Linked DNA regions of Simiduia agarivorans SA1 = DSM 21679. The main gene of each other region encodes a partner of the protein of the gene in region 2 in a complex. Links are inferred from orthologs where the notes say so. Each region holds a gene or a part of one and is shown on either strand. Other genes may lie near its edges.

Region 1 (8,164 bases), 1.3 Mb from region 2 along the record:
AGCACGGCGCAGGGCTTCGTCCGCATTGGCCAGTAACTGGCTGTCCAGCGTCACCGCCGGCACATGCACGGCACCGATGGCGGCGGGAATACTGCCCTCGGGCCAGGCAATTTGTTGCAACGCCTGCGCAAGCCCGGCGCACAGCGATTCCGTCTGTTCACGCTCAATGGCAGGCACAAAAATACAAAAATCCGCACCACCTCGACGAGACACAATTGCACCCGGCCAACGCTCTACCATCGGTACCAACAGCGCGGCCACCTGCTTTAAAAGTAAGTCGCCCGCTTCACGGCCCTGCAACTGGTTGTAGGTCTGCATGTCACTGATTTGCAATAACAACAGTGCACCTTCGCCGCCACCGCGTTCGGATTGAATGAAGGATTCCAGGCGCGCATCAAAATCCACCCGGTTTGACAGGCCGGTCACAGCATCCTGATGCGACGCCCGGTGCAGCGATTCGGTCAGCTCCAGTTGCTCGCGGAACATATCGCGGATTTTCACCACCATGCGATTCATGGCCAGCACCATGCGCCGCAATTCGCGCGTGCGCGGCAAGGTGGCCTGCTCGGTGAACTCACGCCGGCAAATGGCTTCCGCCTGGCGCTCCACCTGGCGCAGCGGCCGCAACAAAAAGTGCAGGGCAATGCCCGCAAGCCCGTAGGCAAGTACTGCAGTGAACATAAACAGCCACAACTGCTCATTGAATACCCGCCACAAGTCGCGATACGCCAGGCCGGTGTGCGCACTCACTTTGAGTTCACCCAAACGGAACCAACCGCTGATGACCTCCGACTTACCGGCGGGCTCGGGGATTTCAATCAGATCGATGAACCACGCCGGTACGCCGTCAGCTTCCAATTGCTGATTGCGCTCCACCAGTACCTGCCCGTTCAGATCGAGATAGACGATCTCGCGGTAGTAGCCGCGATCAAAAATCACATCGATCATCGAGCCCACCAGGACCAGATCCTTATCCTGTGCCGCCTGGGAAATCGAAAAACCCAGGGCTGTTGCCGTGTCCTGTGCGTGGACCTGCATCTGCTCGTAAAAATAGCTGCGGGCATTGAACACGCTGACCACGAGGTTGCCCGCGAGCAACACGATAACCAGACAGGTGATAGCAAAAATTAACTGACGTAACAGGCTCACCGGCGCTCCCGGACTGACTGTGGATTTTGCCCTGACTATAGCATGAGCGGCGATGACCACCGCCAGTGGTTATCCGGCCGATGCGACCGGCGCAAGCTGTTGCGGGACTGGCACCACCACGATCCGCGGTCTGGGCGACAAGCCGGTGGTTGCGCTGAACTGGAACTGGGGCTGAGCCTGCTTGAGCTGTTGATAGACCCAGCGGGCCTCGGCGTCTGTGCGAGCGTAGATCACAATGCGCTCCTTGTGCCTGACCAGCTGGGACGCCAACCCTTGCAATTGAGCCACCAAACCGGGGTCGCGCGATGACAAGGCATCCACCGGTAGCGGCAACTCATTCAGCGCGGCGCCGGCCAGCACCAACTGCTCCTGCTGTGCCAGCGCCTGGCGCAGTGCGATTGCCTCCGGATTCTGTGGATCTACGCGCAATAATCGGCGCAGGTACCGTTGCGCGCGCTTGTAGTCACCTTCGGACAGGGCGGCATTGGCAAGCGCAAGGTAGCGCCGGCAGATCATACTCAAGCCACGACGGGCATGGGGGTTTTCAGGGTCCAGCACCAATGCGCCGCGGTACAGCTCGAACGCACTGTTGCGCAAAGGCACGGTCAGGTGGTCGCGCGCCAACGCCTCGTCCGCCGCCGCCAGGTATTCCAACAGCTGGTTTTCCGGCTCAACCGCAGAGGGCTCGAAAGGTGCCGGCCGCTGCAACTGGGTCAGCTGCGTCAATTGCGGCACGCAGCCAGACAGAAACACCAGCAGCGCTGTAACAATCCACACCCGCGGCCGATCAGACCATCGGGAGGTGGCGCCCGCTGACAAGATGACAGCTGCGGGCGACGATTTTTGAGTTAATGGAACACGTTGAAGCACTGACCAATCCGACAAAACCACTGCCAAAGCGACAAAACGCCACGGGAAGCACACAGCTGACCAGAGGCAGGTGCTATCCTTGACCTCTTTTCTGCCCGACCCACCCGGGCATCCACATAGACATTTGTACCGGTGAACGACACTATCCCTATGCTCGCACTCATTACCCGCACGATTCACAGGGGCGCACAGTGTGCCAAAAGCCACCCACTCGCGCCAGTTTCAATACTGCTGACCCTGCTGCTTACGTTGGCGATGGCGCCCGCCCAGGCCCAGTTCACCACTGACGGGCTCGGCAGCGAACCCGAGTTCCTGCCCGTAGAAGAAGCCTACCAGGCTGTGCCGCTGGTGACGGGGCAGCAATTATCGCTGGAGTGGCGCATAAGCCCCGGCTATTACTTGTACCGGGAGCGCTTCAACCTCCAGGCGGCCCAAGGCGGTCAAACCATCCCGCTGAGTACCCAGTGGCCCGCCGGCAAACACAAATATGACGAGTACTTCGAGAAAGAACTCGAGGTGTATTACTCCGGTGTGATGCTGGAATTAGCCGGCGCCTTGGATCTGACGCAGGATTTCGAGCTCCTGACCCAATCCCAGGGCTGCGCCGACGCCGGCCTGTGCTACCCACCGCGCAATCAACGCTTCCTGTTCGACGCCAGCACCGGCCAATTCACCGAAGTGGCCGTACAACTACCCGTTGCTGCCGAATCCGCGCCAGCGGCATCAATCCCGACTCCGGCGCCCGAAGGCAGCTGGGCATTTGCCCTGCTGGCCGCTTTGTTGGGTGGCGCCATCCTCAACCTCATGCCCTGTGTGTTCCCGGTGCTGTCGATCAAGGCGCTCTCGCTGGCCGCCAGTGGTGAGGACGCCCGCCACCGGCAAATGCATGGCTGGGCCTACACGCTGGGGGTTGTGCTCAGCTTTGTCGCCATTGCAGCCGCCTTGCTGCTGGTGCGTGCCGGCGGCGAAGCGGTGGGCTGGGGCTTTCAGCTGCAGACACCGGGTCTGATACTGGCACTGGTCTATCTGTTCTTTATTCTGGGCCTGGCACTGCTGGGCGCAATCGAAATTGGCTCCGGCCTTGCCAATCTGGGCAGCGGTTTGGCCAGCAAAGGCGGACTCAAGGGTTCTTTCTTTACCGGTGGTCTCGCCACCCTGGTGGCCAGCCCGTGTACGGCGCCGTTTATGGGTACCGCGCTGGGCTACGCCATGACCCAACCCGCCTATGTCAGCCTGACCGTGTTCGCCGCCCTGGGTACCGGCATGGCATTGCCGTTTCTGGCTTTGTGCTACTTACCCAACCTGCACCAATGGCTGCCAAAACCCGGCGCCTGGATGGAAACCTTTAAGGAAATTCTGGCCTTCCCTCTGCTGCTGACCGCCATCTGGTTGCTGTGGGTGTTGGGACGTCAGACCAGCACGGATCAACTGGCGCTGGCACTGTGTGGCCTGGTGGCACTCGGGTTTGCGTTGTGGGCGTGGAAACGCCGGCACTGGCTGGGCCGGGCCTTCGCCGTCGCCGCCGTGGCAAGCGCGGTAATCCTGCCGTTGGCAGACGCCGACAGCCCCGACATCTGGACAGCCTATGACAAAGACAGCTTCAGCCAACTGCGCCAGAGCGGCCAGCCGTTGTTCGTGAATGTCACCGCCGACTGGTGCCTGACCTGCCTGGCCAACGAAAAACTGGTGTTCAGCCAGCAGGACGTGATGATTGAAGTGGCTGACGCGGATTTGCTGTTAGTGAAAGCTGACTGGACCAAATACAATGCCGATATCACTGCACTGCTGGCGCAATACCAACGCAATGGCGTGCCGCTCTACCTGATGTTCCCCGCAGATCCGGCGGCCAAACCCGAGATTTTGCCGCAGCTGCTGACGCCCGAAATCTTTACCGACGCACTTTACCGCGCGATAGAGACAAATTAAGCGAAATTGAACACCAAAGCCTGCAAGTTTTTAAATCTTGCGGGCTTTGGCTGTCAAACTGCAGCCACTTTCGCCAAACATGTCGCCTTCTGCCCACTTCCAGACAACCAAATCCCAAATAAAACAAGCGTTTTGATGCTAACTTCTGCGAACTGGTAGCGATTAGGTAAGAATTCACGGTTTTCACCTGCAACCCGTGGACAAGGAGTCACAAATGGGGCACACTCGCCCTTCATTTTCGGCTCCCGACCCTTTTGCCGACGTTCGTTGCACGATCGCGGCCAGATCAGGGAATCGGGTCATTTTGAATCAACCAGGTGACGAAATTCTCCGGCATGGCGACAATTCTTGTACTGCACGGCCCAAATCTGAATTTACTCGGCACCCGCGAGCCTGGCGTGTACGGCAGCACCACGCTGACCGACATCAACCAGCGCCTGACCGAACGCTGTCTGCGCGACGGCCATCACCTGCAAGCCCTGCAAAGCAACGCCGAATATGAACTGATCGACCGCATTCACGACGCCAAGCGCGAGGATGTGGATTTCATTCTGATCAACCCCGCTGCGTTTACCCATACCAGCATCGCGCTGCGCGATGCGTTATTGGCGGTCGCGATCCCCTTTATCGAAGTGCACCTGTCAAATGTGCACGCGCGTGAACCATTCAGACACCACTCCTACTTTTCCGATGTGGCGGTGGGTGTCATCTGTGGGCTGGGAGCCCAGGGATATGAGCTGGCATTGGAAGCCGCACTTCAGAAACTGGCCTGAAAACCAATTCCTATTAACAGGCAATAACACAAAGTGAGAGTGTGATGGATATTCGCAAAATCAAAAAGTTGATTGAGCTCCTTGAAGAATCCGACATCGGCGAAATTGAAATTAAAGAGGGTGAAGAATCAGTGCGCATCAGCCGTGGCTCCAGCCACCAGCCGGTGATGCCCGTGCAATACGCCGCTGCGCCTGCCGCAGCACCGGCCGCTGCACCTGCCCCTGTTGCGGCAGCCGCCGCACCGGAAGCCGCCGCCGCGCCGGCCACCAGTGGTCACGCAGTGAAATCACCCATGGTGGGCACCTTCTACCGCTCCCCCAGCCCGGGCTCACCGGCGTTTGTGGAAGTGGGCAAACAAGTGAAAGCCGGCGACGTCATCTGCATTATCGAAGCCATGAAGATGATGAACCAGATTGAGGCCGACAAGGCTGGTGTAATTGAGGCGATACTGGTAGAAGACGGCGAGCCCGTCGAGTTTGATCAACCCCTCGTCACCATCGTTTAACTGACGGCTGCCGACAGGAGTTGACCTCATGTTTGATAAAGTACTGATTGCAAACCGCGGCGAGATTGCGCTGCGGGTTTTGCGCGCGTGTAAAGAGCTCGGCATCAAAACCGTGGCCGTGCACTCGCAAATTGACCGCGACCTGAAGCACGTGCGCCTGGCCGACGAAACCGTGTGTATCGGTCCCAACCCGTCGCCCAAAAGCTACCTGAATATCCCGGCCATTATTTCCGCCATGGAAATCACCGATTCGGTGGCAGTACACCCCGGTTACGGCTTCCTGGCCGAAAATGCCGACTTTGCTGAACAGGTGCAGCGCAGCGGGTTTGTTTTCATTGGCCCCGACCCGGACGTGATTCGCCTGATGGGCGATAAAGTCTCTGCCATCGCGGCAATGAAAAAAGCCGGTGTACCCACCGTGCCCGGCTCGGACGGCCCGCTGCCGGATGACCGCGAGCGCTGTCAGGAAATCGCCAAACGCATTGGTTACCCGGTGATCATCAAGGCCGCTGCCGGCGGTGGTGGTCGCGGCATGCGTGTGGTGCATACCGAAGCGGCGCTGATCAACGCCATTCAGCTGACCAAATCCGAAGCCAAGAACGCGTTTGGCGACGATACCGTGTACATGGAAAAATTCCTCACCAACCCACGCCACGTGGAAGTGCAGGTCATGTCTGACGGTCAGGGCAATGCCGTGCACCTGTACGATCGCGATTGCTCTTTGCAGCGCCGTCACCAGAAAGTACTGGAAGAAGCACCGGCACCCGGCATTCCCGATGCTGTGCGCGAGGCCTGCTACGCATCCTGCGTAAAAGCCTGTATTGATATTGGCTATAAAGGCGCCGGCACTTTTGAGTTCCTGTACGAAGATGAACGTTTCTACTTCATCGAAATGAACACCCGCATCCAGGTGGAGCACCCGGTCACCGAAATGGTTACCGGCATCGACCTGATTAAAGAGCAAATCAGTGTGTGTGCGGGCAACAAATTGTCGATCAAGCAGGAAGACATCGTGCTCAAAGGCCACGCCTTTGAATGCCGCATCAATGCAGAAGATCCGAAAACGTTCATGCCCTGTCCGGGCAAGATCAACACTTTCCACAGCCCCGGCGGGCTGGGCATCCGGGTCGACTCGCACATTTACGGCGGCTACAGCGTGCCCCCGAATTACGACTCCATGATCGCCAAGGTGATCAGCTACGGAGACGACCGGGAAATCGCGCTCAAACGCATGCGCAACGCACTGGATGAAATCGTGGTGGACGGTATCCGGACCAACATCCCTCTGCAGAAGGAGCTGGTGCGCGATGCTGGCTTCGCGAAAGGGGGCGTTAACATCCACTACCTCGAGAAAAAGCTCGAAGCCAACAAGTGATACCAAAGCCCGCATCTGCGGGCTTTTTTGTCTTTGCCCCGGGCATTTTTGGGGTGTGGCGCCGCCTTATCCGTCTTTAACCTGACACAATAAACGGAGTATCCCATGTCCCGGACATTTTTCGCCTGGGTCCTGCTCATTTGCACCAGCCTCGGTGCCCATGCAGCCACACTGGACCCATCCAAGGACTACCACAGCCAGTCCAACCCCCATCAGATTAAGGTGACCCATTTCGCATTGGACCTGAATGTGGATTTCAAAAAGCGCGAGCTGGCAGGTCATGTGGTTTATGACTTCGAGCGCAAAGACCGCAATGCCCGCGAACTGCTTCTGGATACCCGGGACATCACCGTCATCGCCACCAGCGTGCGCGTAGACGGCAAATGGCAGAAAACCGGCTTCAAACTGGAAGCCGCCGACCCCGCACTGGGCAGCGCGCTGCGCATTGCCGTGCCGGAGAAAGCCGAACAGGTCAAAGTCCAGTATCGCACCAGCCCGGCCGCGTCCGGCCTGCAATGGCTCCAGCCCGAGCAAACTGCCAGTAAAAAGCACCCGTTCCTGTTCACCCAGGCACAGGCGATTCACGCCCGCAGCTTTATCCCGTCCCAGGATACGCCCCAGGTGCGCACCACCTACGACGCAATCCTGCGCACGCCCAAAAACCTGCGCGCGGTCATGAGTGCCGAAAACACGCCCAATGCGGCCAAAACCGGCACCTATCAGTTTCACATGCCGCAGGCCATTCCCTCCTACCTGATCGCACTGGCAGTGGGCGATCTTGACTTCAAAGCCATGGGCGACCGCACCGGGGTCTATGCCGAGCCGGCTCTGTTAGATGCCGCTGTGGCCGAGTTTGAAGACACCGAATCCATGCTCATTGCCACCGAAAAAGCCTACGGCCCCTACAGCTGGGGGCGCTATGACCTGCTGATTCTGCCGCCGAGTTTTCCATTCGGCGGCATGGAAAATCCGCGCCTGAGCTTCATCACCCCCACGGTGATTGCCGGCGACAAAAGCCTGGTCAGCCTGATTGCGCACGAATTGGCGCACTCCTGGTCGGGCAACACCGTCACCAACGCCACCTGGCGCGACCTGTGGCTGAACGAAGGCCACACCACCTACCTGACCTACCGGATCATGGAGATCATCTACGGCACCGACCGGTTCAATATGGAATCGGTGCTCGGCTATCAGGACCTGACCGCCGACCTGGCCGATCTACCGGCGAATTACCAACACCTGGCCATCGACCTGCGTGGCAAGGATCCGGACGACGCCTTCAGCGATGTGCCCTATGAAAAAGGCGCGCTGTTTCTGAAAGAAATTGAACAGCGCATCGGCCGCGCCGCGTTCGACGCTTATCTGAAACAGTATTTCGCCGACTACGCGTTTAAAAGCCTGTCCACCGAAGACTGGCTCGCCTACGCGCAAACGCACCTGATTGCCAAACACCCGTCGGCCTTGTCCCTGGATCGCTTCAAGGCCTGGATCTATGCGCCGGGCCTGCCTGCCGATCACCCGCTGGCCGAATCCGATGCGTTCACAAAGATCGATCGCATCCACAC
Region 2 (8,233 bases):
CATTGCTCGCGGGCTTGCTGCTGTCTGTCTCAGTTTCAGCGGAACCAGCCCCCCGCCTGTTAGTACTGGGTGACAGCCTGAGTGCCGGCTATGGTCTTGAACACCCGGATCAGGGCTGGGTCTCGCTGATGGCACAGGATCTGAAAAATGATTACAAGGTGATCAATGCCAGCATCAGTGGCGACACCACCGCGGGTGGCCTTGCCCGTCTGCCGGCTTTGCTGGATAAATATTCGCCCGAGATACTGATCATCGAATTGGGTGGCAACGATGGCTTGAGGGGTTACTCACTGGCAACCCTGCGCCAAAACCTCTCCCAGATGGTCAGCCTGGGCCAAGCCGCTGGTGCCGAGGTGGTCGTTATGGAAATCCAGATTCCACCCAATTACGGCAAGCGTTATACAGAAAAATTTACCGCGATTTTCAGTCAGGTGGCGGCCGACAAAAACGCTCGCTTAATCCCTTTTTTCCTCACAGAACTGGCACTGGTTGACGGCATGATGCAAGCCGACGGCATTCACCCCACCGCGGCGGCGCAAAACACCATGAAAGACCAGGTGCTGGACGCCCTTCAACTGGCGCAGAGGTAAGTCACCAACAGCTGCGCCGATTGCTGCCCGCGGAATTCGTTGACGTCCAGCTTATACACCAAACGCACACGCTCAACCGATGCATCGGGCCAAACTGCCACATCCACATTAAACGCAATGGCATCCAGCTGCAGCGTCGGCGTTTGGGCGGGTGAAACGGTCATTTTCAAATGCTTGTTGCCCACAATGCGCGCCTGGCGCAGAATGAACTCACCCTCGAACTGGGGCTCGGGGAACTGTTGCCCGAACGGGCCTGCATCTGCCAGCAAAAATGCCGTATCCAGATTCAGCTCGGTTGGCAGTAACTCACCGTCCGTGAATATCACTGCCTGCAAGTCGGCTTCGGTCAATAACTGCCGGCACACCTGATCGAAAGCGTTTGCAAAACGCTCGAATTCTGCGCGCGCTATGGTCAAGCCCGCCGCCATGGCGTGGCCACCGAATTTTTTAATGAGCCCTGGATTCTTTACCGACACCCGATCCAAAGCATCCCGCAAATGCAGTCCTTGAATGGAGCGACCGGAACCCTTGATCAGCCCATCCCCTGCATCGGCAAAAGTGATAACGGGACGGTGTAATTTGTCTTTGACCCGCGACGCCAGAATTCCAATCACGCCCTGATGCCATTGCTCGTGAAATAAACTCACGCCCCAAGGATTGTGATCATCATCCTGCATCCGGGCCAAAAAGGCTTCCGCTTCTTTTTGCATACCGGCTTCTATCTGGCGTCGGTCCCGATTGAAATCATCCAATTGCTGCGCCAATCCCAGAGCCTCTTCATAATCCGGGGCGAGCAAGCACCGGATACCTAAGGACATATCATCCAAGCGGCCGGCGGCGTTTAATCGCGGACCCACAAAAAAACCCATGTCCTGGGCCGCCACCCGCTGATAATTGCGCCCAGCCACCTGCAACAAGGCGATGATACCGGGCCGACAACGACCTGCACGTATCCGGGCCAATCCCTGCGCCACAAGGAGACGATTATTGGCATCCAACGGCACCACATCGGCCACCGTACCCAATGCCACGATATCGAGAAACTCGCCCATGGCAGGAGCCGAAATACCCATCCGCGAAAACCAATCCGCTTTCTGAAGGGCTGTTCGCAAACAACTCAATACGTAAAAAATTACACCCACGCCCGCGAGATTTTTACTGGGAAATTCACAGCCGCGCTGATTGGGATTGACGATGGCGTCAGCATCAGGCGATTCATCGGCGGGTAGATGATGATCGGTGATCAGCAAGCGGATGCCGGCGGCCTTAACCGCGCTGGCCCCCTCAATACTGGAAATGCCGTTATCCACAGTCACGATCAACCAGGGGTCAAAGGTTTTTGCCACTGCGGCAATCTCAGGCGTCAGACCATAGCCGTAGTCGAACCGGTTGGGTACCAGATAGTCCACCGTCTGCAGGCCCATGGCTTTCAATGCCAATACCGCCAATGCAGAACTGGTGGCACCATCGGCATCGAAGTCGCCCAGAATAAGCACTTTCCTCTGATCGGTTACGGCCTGGGTCAATAACGCAACTGCCGCATCCATGCCCTTCATATTCGGGGGCAACAACTCACTGAGCTTGTCTGGCAATTGCTGTTCGGAACGAATGCCCCGGGCCGCATAAACACGCTGCAACACAGCGGGCATAGCAGGCGAAAACTGACAGTCGTCTGGGGTGTAATGTCGGGTCTGGATTTTCATAGGCAGGACCTGGTCACACTATTTTGATTGTCGCTGCTGGAGCCCAGTTTTGTGCTCAGCAAGGCGGTGGGGGCGCCGTGTAGCAAAAGCTACATAAGCGACCAACAACGATGCTGGGCGCAAAAATGGGGCCAGCCCTCCGGGTTGCGGCTAGAAAAGCGCCACTTGTCGTTGCTCGTCACTTATTTGGAGTAACCAAACTGCGCTTCTCGCGTCGGAATGCCGCATCACTCAATTGACGCTTTTCTAGCCGCAACAGCGGCAACCAAAATAGTGTGAACAGGCCCTAGCATACCACGTCTGGGGCAAAGCACTGGGCGGAGTCTTGCTCTACACTGGCCTTGGAAACACGAAAGAGAGCAAAAAATGACCATTCAATTGTTAACCATTGCCGAAGGCCTCGGTGCACACAGTACCGCACCGGTTGCGGCAGAAAAACGCATAGCAGGCAATCCGCACACGGAAACTTACCACCAGTTCACCAACAAGGCGGGCAACTTTCATGTGGGCACCTGGTCATCGGATGCCGGAAGTTGGCACATCAGTTACAGCGAGGATGAGTTTTGCCATATTCTGGATGGCGAGGCCATTATTACAGATGAGCAAGGCCTACAAAGCCGGGTGAAAACCGGAGACAACTTTGTTATACCGGCAGGCTTTAAAGGGACTTGGGAGACACCCGAAAAAGTCACTAAAATCTACGTGATTTATGAATGAGTGCGCTTGCGCACTCTCGCTGCCCTGCGCTCTTCCGCTTGCTGCCAGCGCCGACGCTGTTCATCGGTTTTAACCTCAAGCGGCTCGACCGGTATCGCCTTGCCATCTGAGTCTACCGCCACCATGGTGAAATAACAGGTATTGGTATGGCGCACCACACCGGTTTCGAGATTTTCTGAAACAACCTTGATGCCGATTTCCATCGAACTGGTGCCGGTATAGTTCACAGAAGCCATCAACGTCAGCAGGTCGCCGATAGCGACTGGCTGCTTAAACAGTACGTTATCCACAGACAAAGTCACCACATAAGATCCGCAATACCGGATGGCAGCGGTATACGCCACTTTATCCAACAGTTTGAGCAGTTCGCCGCCGTGCATCTTGCCCCCGAAATTACTCATTTCCGGTGTAACAAGAACTGACATTTCAGTGGTATGGGTACGCATAATTCACTTACCAATAATAAAAAAGGGAGCGGATGCTCCCTTATATTAGCTCAATTGTCCGCTGATATACTGATGGACGCCGGCCAGGTCATTCGCCAACACCTGGTAGCGCTCTTCTCTGTCGAAAAGATCGGCCATGTGGTGTGGTAAAGCGGGCGTATCGGTAACGCCCGCTTTAGCGACCGCTTTGGGAAATTTCGCTGGATGGGCCGTGGCCAGACACACCATCGGCGTTGAAACATTTGCACGGCACTTGCGCGCAGCCTCGACGCCAATGGCAGTATGCGGGTCGAGCAAATAGCCGGTCGTGTCGTAAACACCAGCAATTACCTTGGTCATGGTTTCATCATCAAGGCGATAACTGCTGAATACTTCTCTCGCCTTCTGCAACGCAGACTCGGACAGGGTCATACTGCCTGACTTAAACGACGCCATCAGTTCTGCGATGGCCTTGCCATCCCGCCCATAGAGATCAAACAATAAACGTTCGAAGTTACTGGACACCATAATATCCATGCTTGGCGACAGACTGTGTATCAATGGCTTTTTGCTGTGATCATTTGCGCTGATACAGCGGTGCAGTATGTCGTTGGCGTTTGTGGCCACAATCAACTGTTCAACGGGCAGCCCCATTTTCCGCGCCAGGTAGCCCGCAAAGATGTCGCCAAAGTTACCAGTAGGCACTGAAAACGAGACTGCCCGGTGCGGTGCACCCAAAGCGACGGCGGCGTAAAAATAGTACACAATCTGAGCCATGATCCGCGCCCAGTTGATGGAATTCACTGCCACCAATTGCCGGCCATCGGGCAGGAAAGATTGATCGGCAAAACTGGCCTTCACCATATTCTGACAATCATCGAAATTGCCTTCCAGCGCGATGTTATACACATTGTCACTCAGAACCGTCGTCATCTGACGGCGCTGCACTTCACTGACGCGATTATGGGGGTGCAGTATGAAGATATCGATATTTTCACAGCGCGAGCAACCTTCAATCGCGGCCGAACCGGTATCCCCCGAGGTCGCACCCATCACCACTACCTTCTGTTTGCGGCGGGCGAGAATGTGGTCGAGCAGATGTCCCAAAAACTGCAGTGCGAAATCCTTAAACGCCAGCGTTGGCCCCTGAAACAATTCCAAGATCCATTCGTTGTGCCCGGTCTGTACCAAAGGCGCGATAGCCTGGTGGCGAAAACTGCTATAGGCCTTCTGGATAATGGTACGCAGCTCTTCGTCGGTCAAAGCGCCTGCCACAAATGGCTTGATCACCTCAAACGCCAGGGCGTCGTAGGATAAACCGGCCCAGCCGGCAATAGTGTCTTTACTGAACTGGGGTAAATTCTCCGGCACATACAAGCCGCCATCACTGGCAAGCCCGGTAAGCACAGCGTCTTCGAAAGACAACGCGGGCGCTTGCCCGCGGGTACTGATGTATTTCACAGTTGAATCCAATTGGTTAAAACGTTAGCCGAGTGATTCCACACGGATATGAGTCACACCACCGTGCACTTCGGACAGCGCTTCGATTTTATCGATCGCCAGCATCAGCTGACGCTCACGTCCGCGTGAGGTCAACAGAATCAGCGGTACTTCTGCAGCACCGTTGATGGGTTCTTTCTGAATCAATGCTTCTACGCTGATGTGCGCTTCCGCCAGAATGTTGGCGATTTTTGCCAGGACACCCGGCCGGTCTTCCGCCAGTAAACGCAAGTAGTAGGCTGTTTCCACTTCATCCATGGAAAGAATGTTGGGATTTGGATTTGCCAAGGCGTGAAAACCCAAATGCGCAACGCGCTGCGACGTGCTCACTGACAAGGTGCGCGCCACATCGACTATATCGGCCACAACGGCTGACGCTGTGGGTTCAGCGCCGGCGCCCGCGCCGTAATAAAGTGTCGGTCCAACGGCATCGCCTTTCACCAGAACGGCATTCATCACACCATCCACATTGGCGATCAGACGCTTGGCAGGAATCATTGTAGGGTGCACTCGCAATTCGATGCCGGCCTCGGTCTGCCGGGCTATCCCCAGATGCTTGATCCGATACCCCAATTCCTGAGCGTAATTGACATCTTCCGGCGCGATCTGGCTGATACCTTCTGTAAACACCTTGTCAAATTGCAGCGGCATCCCGAACGCCAAAGACGCCAGGATGACCAATTTGTGCGCGGCATCGATCCCCTCCACGTCGAACGTCGGATCCGCCTCTGCATAGCCAAGTGCCTGGGCCTCTTTCAATACATCGTGGAAGTCACGGCCCTTGTCCCGCATCTCGGTCAGGATAAAATTACCCGTGCCATTAATAATGCCGGCCAGCCATTCGATCTGGTTTGCGGCAAGTCCTTCGCGCAAGGCTTTGATGATAGGAATACCGCCGGCCACTGCGGCCTCGAACGCAATGCTGACGCCCTGCGCTTGCGCCGCTGCAAATAATTCATTGCCGAACTCGGCAATCAAAGCCTTGTTCGCGGTAACGACATGTTTACCGTTGGCAATTGCCGTTGAAACCAGTTCCCGGGCGGTGGTTGTGCCACCAATAAGCTCGACAACAATATCGATTTCAGGGTCGCGGGCCACATCAAAAATATCGCGGCTGACTTTTACACCGGCCAGGTCACAGGCCGGATTATCGCGACGCGCGCCCACATGGACGATTTCAATCGGTACGCCCGCGCGAGCACTGATGGCTGATTGATTTCGTGAAAGCACAGCAAAAGTACCGCTGCCAACAGTACCGAGGCCACACAGGCCTACTTTGACAGGTTTCAAAATAACTTCCTCTGAAAGGCAAATTGCACAAGAAATTGTTGCGACAATAGGACAAAAACAGGCTTATTCTTGCAAAAGCCGCAACCTTACTGACCCGGGCAGCAACTGTCAATCAGGCTGCCGGGTCAGCTGGGGTATTTACCCCTGGGATTGAGGACAAACCTTGCTCAGGAATCGATGCCAAGCATCTTCAGCAACTCTGGAGCAGGTTTATAGCCGGGAATCATTTCACCAGATTCAAGAAAAATAGCAGGCGTACCACCTACCCCCATCTCCGCTCCCAGCTGGTATTGGGCAGCAATCGGATTGTCTGAGCAGACAGTGCCGCTTACCTGCTGCCCCTGCTTGAGTCGGGTCAGGGTGGCATTGGGGTCATCGGCACACCAGGCGTGAGCCAATTTGTTATAGGATTCACTGGCGATACCGGCGCGGGGGTACGCCAGATACCTTACCTCAACGCCCGCTTTGTTCAGCGCCGGCACCTCCTGGTGCAGCTTCCGACAATAACCGCAATCCACATCCGTGAAAATATAGATTGCCCCTTTTTGCTTTCCTTCGGCGGGGAACACAATCATGTCGTCCTTATTAAGCGAGGCCAACATGGGTTTGCGTACTTTTTGCAGCTCCAGCTCCCGGACGTTGACCAGTTTCTGACCTTTGATGCTGTAAAGATCACCGGCAACCAACATATCGCCCTTTGCGTCCGTGTACAGGGTCGGACCATTGGACAGGGAAACGGCATAGATACCCGGGAAAGGCCCAGGTTGTATACCAGTGACTGCCATATGTGGAATCGCAGCACCAATCTTGCGCTTGAGATGCGCTTCAACGTCAGGTGATACGGGCAACGCCGAAGGCGCGAGCTGGGCTGTTACCTGTCCTGACGCCAGAGCAAGACCGATTCCCATGGCAATCAACATAGGCTTCAACATGATGGTTCCTTATAAAACTGATAATAAACGTCTGAATAATACCTGCTTATGCGCACCTGCGCAGTGACTCCGAACGCGAAAACCTGCGCCCTAACCTCTTGGATGATGCAAACCATGCAATTGTTTCATCCGCTCGCGGGCAATATGGGTGTAAATCTGGGTAGTAGACAAATCTGAATGTCCCAGCAGCAATTGCACCACACGCAAATCAGCACCGTGGTTTATCAAATGCGTTGCAAAGGCATGACGCAGAGTGTGTGGCGACAGCGGCTTTGAAATACCGGCAACCTTGGCCCAGTGTTTAACGCGGTACCAAAAGGTCTGGCGTGTCATTTGCTCCCCACGATTACTGGGGAATACCACCTCGGATTGCCCTTTCAGCAAATCAGGCCGCGCCTCTTTCAGGTAACGCTGCAGCCATTCAATGGCTGCCCTTCCAAGCGGCACCAAACGCTCCTTTGATCCCTTACCCATTACCCGCACGACACCCTGGCGCAAATTGATCTCGGATAGTGCAAGGCCTACCAGCTCACTTACCCGCAGCCCCGTTGCATACAACAACTCGAGCATCGCCTTGTCGCGCAGGCCAACGGGCTCATCAAGGGCAGGGGCTGCCAAGAGCGCCTCTACATCCGCTTCTGTCAGTGACTTTGGTAAAGGGCGCCCCAGCTTGGGGCTGCTGATTGTGGCCACGGGATCGTCGCGCCGAAACCCTTCCCGTACCAGCCAGGCAAAAAAACCTCTGTAACAGGACAGCTGACGCGCGCTGGAGCGGGCGCTGGCGCCCTGTGCGAACCGATGCGCCAAAAATGCCTGAAGCGCCGGGGTTTGTGCATGCTCCAGATTGCCTTGCAGGAATTCCGCTAGTTGACTCAAGTCTTTCCGGTATGCGGCCAACGTGAGATCACTTAACCCTTTTTCCATCCAGATTGCATCGAGATAACGATCGATCATACAGTCTCCTGACTTATGCCCTTATTCTACAGGCATAAAAAAACCGGCCAAAAGGCCGGTTTTTCAGAAACACCCAACTTAGTTGAGCTTTTCCTTGATGCGTGCAGCTTTACCAGCCAGAT

Evidence for each region.
Region 1: the proteins of M5M_RS03430 (region 2) and M5M_RS09415 are in contact, whole or in part, in a crystal structure (PDB 1JZD), measured with the Escherichia coli proteins. The link is inferred for Simiduia agarivorans SA1 = DSM 21679 from one-to-one orthologs.

The regions. Positions count from the first base shown.
Region 1 is NC_018868.3:2,105,964-2,114,127, forward strand. The notes cover bases 1,660-4,548. They hold M5M_RS09415 (protein-disulfide reductase DsbD family protein), read left to right. Parts: upstream 1,660-2,151; coding sequence 2,152-3,945; downstream 3,946-4,548. Other genes in these bases: M5M_RS09410 (tetratricopeptide repeat protein), read right to left, coding at 1,660-1,926; aroQ (type II 3-dehydroquinate dehydratase), read left to right, coding at 4,281-4,548. In the rest of the region: M5M_RS09405 (EAL domain-containing protein), read right to left, coding at 1-1,149; more of M5M_RS09410, read right to left, coding at 1,219-1,659; more of aroQ, read left to right, coding at 4,549-4,718; accB (acetyl-CoA carboxylase biotin carboxyl carrier protein), read left to right, coding at 4,763-5,224; accC (acetyl-CoA carboxylase biotin carboxylase subunit), read left to right, coding at 5,253-6,599; M5M_RS09435 (M1 family metallopeptidase), read left to right, coding at 6,705-8,164. UniProt on the Escherichia coli protein: Required to facilitate the formation of correct disulfide bonds in some periplasmic proteins and for the assembly of the periplasmic c-type cytochromes.
Region 2 is NC_018868.3:756,482-764,714, forward strand. The notes cover bases 5,276-8,233. They hold M5M_RS03430 (DsbC family protein), read right to left. Parts: upstream 7,158-8,233; coding sequence 6,393-7,157; downstream 5,276-6,392. Other genes in these bases: M5M_RS03425 (homoserine dehydrogenase), read right to left, coding at 5,276-6,225; xerD (site-specific tyrosine recombinase XerD), read right to left, coding at 7,248-8,111; rplS (50S ribosomal protein L19), read right to left, coding at 8,190-8,233. In the rest of the region: M5M_RS03400 (arylesterase), read left to right, coding at 1-590; single-stranded-DNA-specific exonuclease RecJ, read right to left, coding at 572-2,293; M5M_RS03410 (cupin domain-containing protein), read left to right, coding at 2,660-3,010; M5M_RS03415 (acyl-CoA thioesterase), read right to left, coding at 3,001-3,456; thrC (threonine synthase), read right to left, coding at 3,502-4,896; more of M5M_RS03425, read right to left, coding at 4,921-5,275. UniProt on the Escherichia coli protein: Acts as a disulfide isomerase, interacting with incorrectly folded proteins to correct non-native disulfide bonds.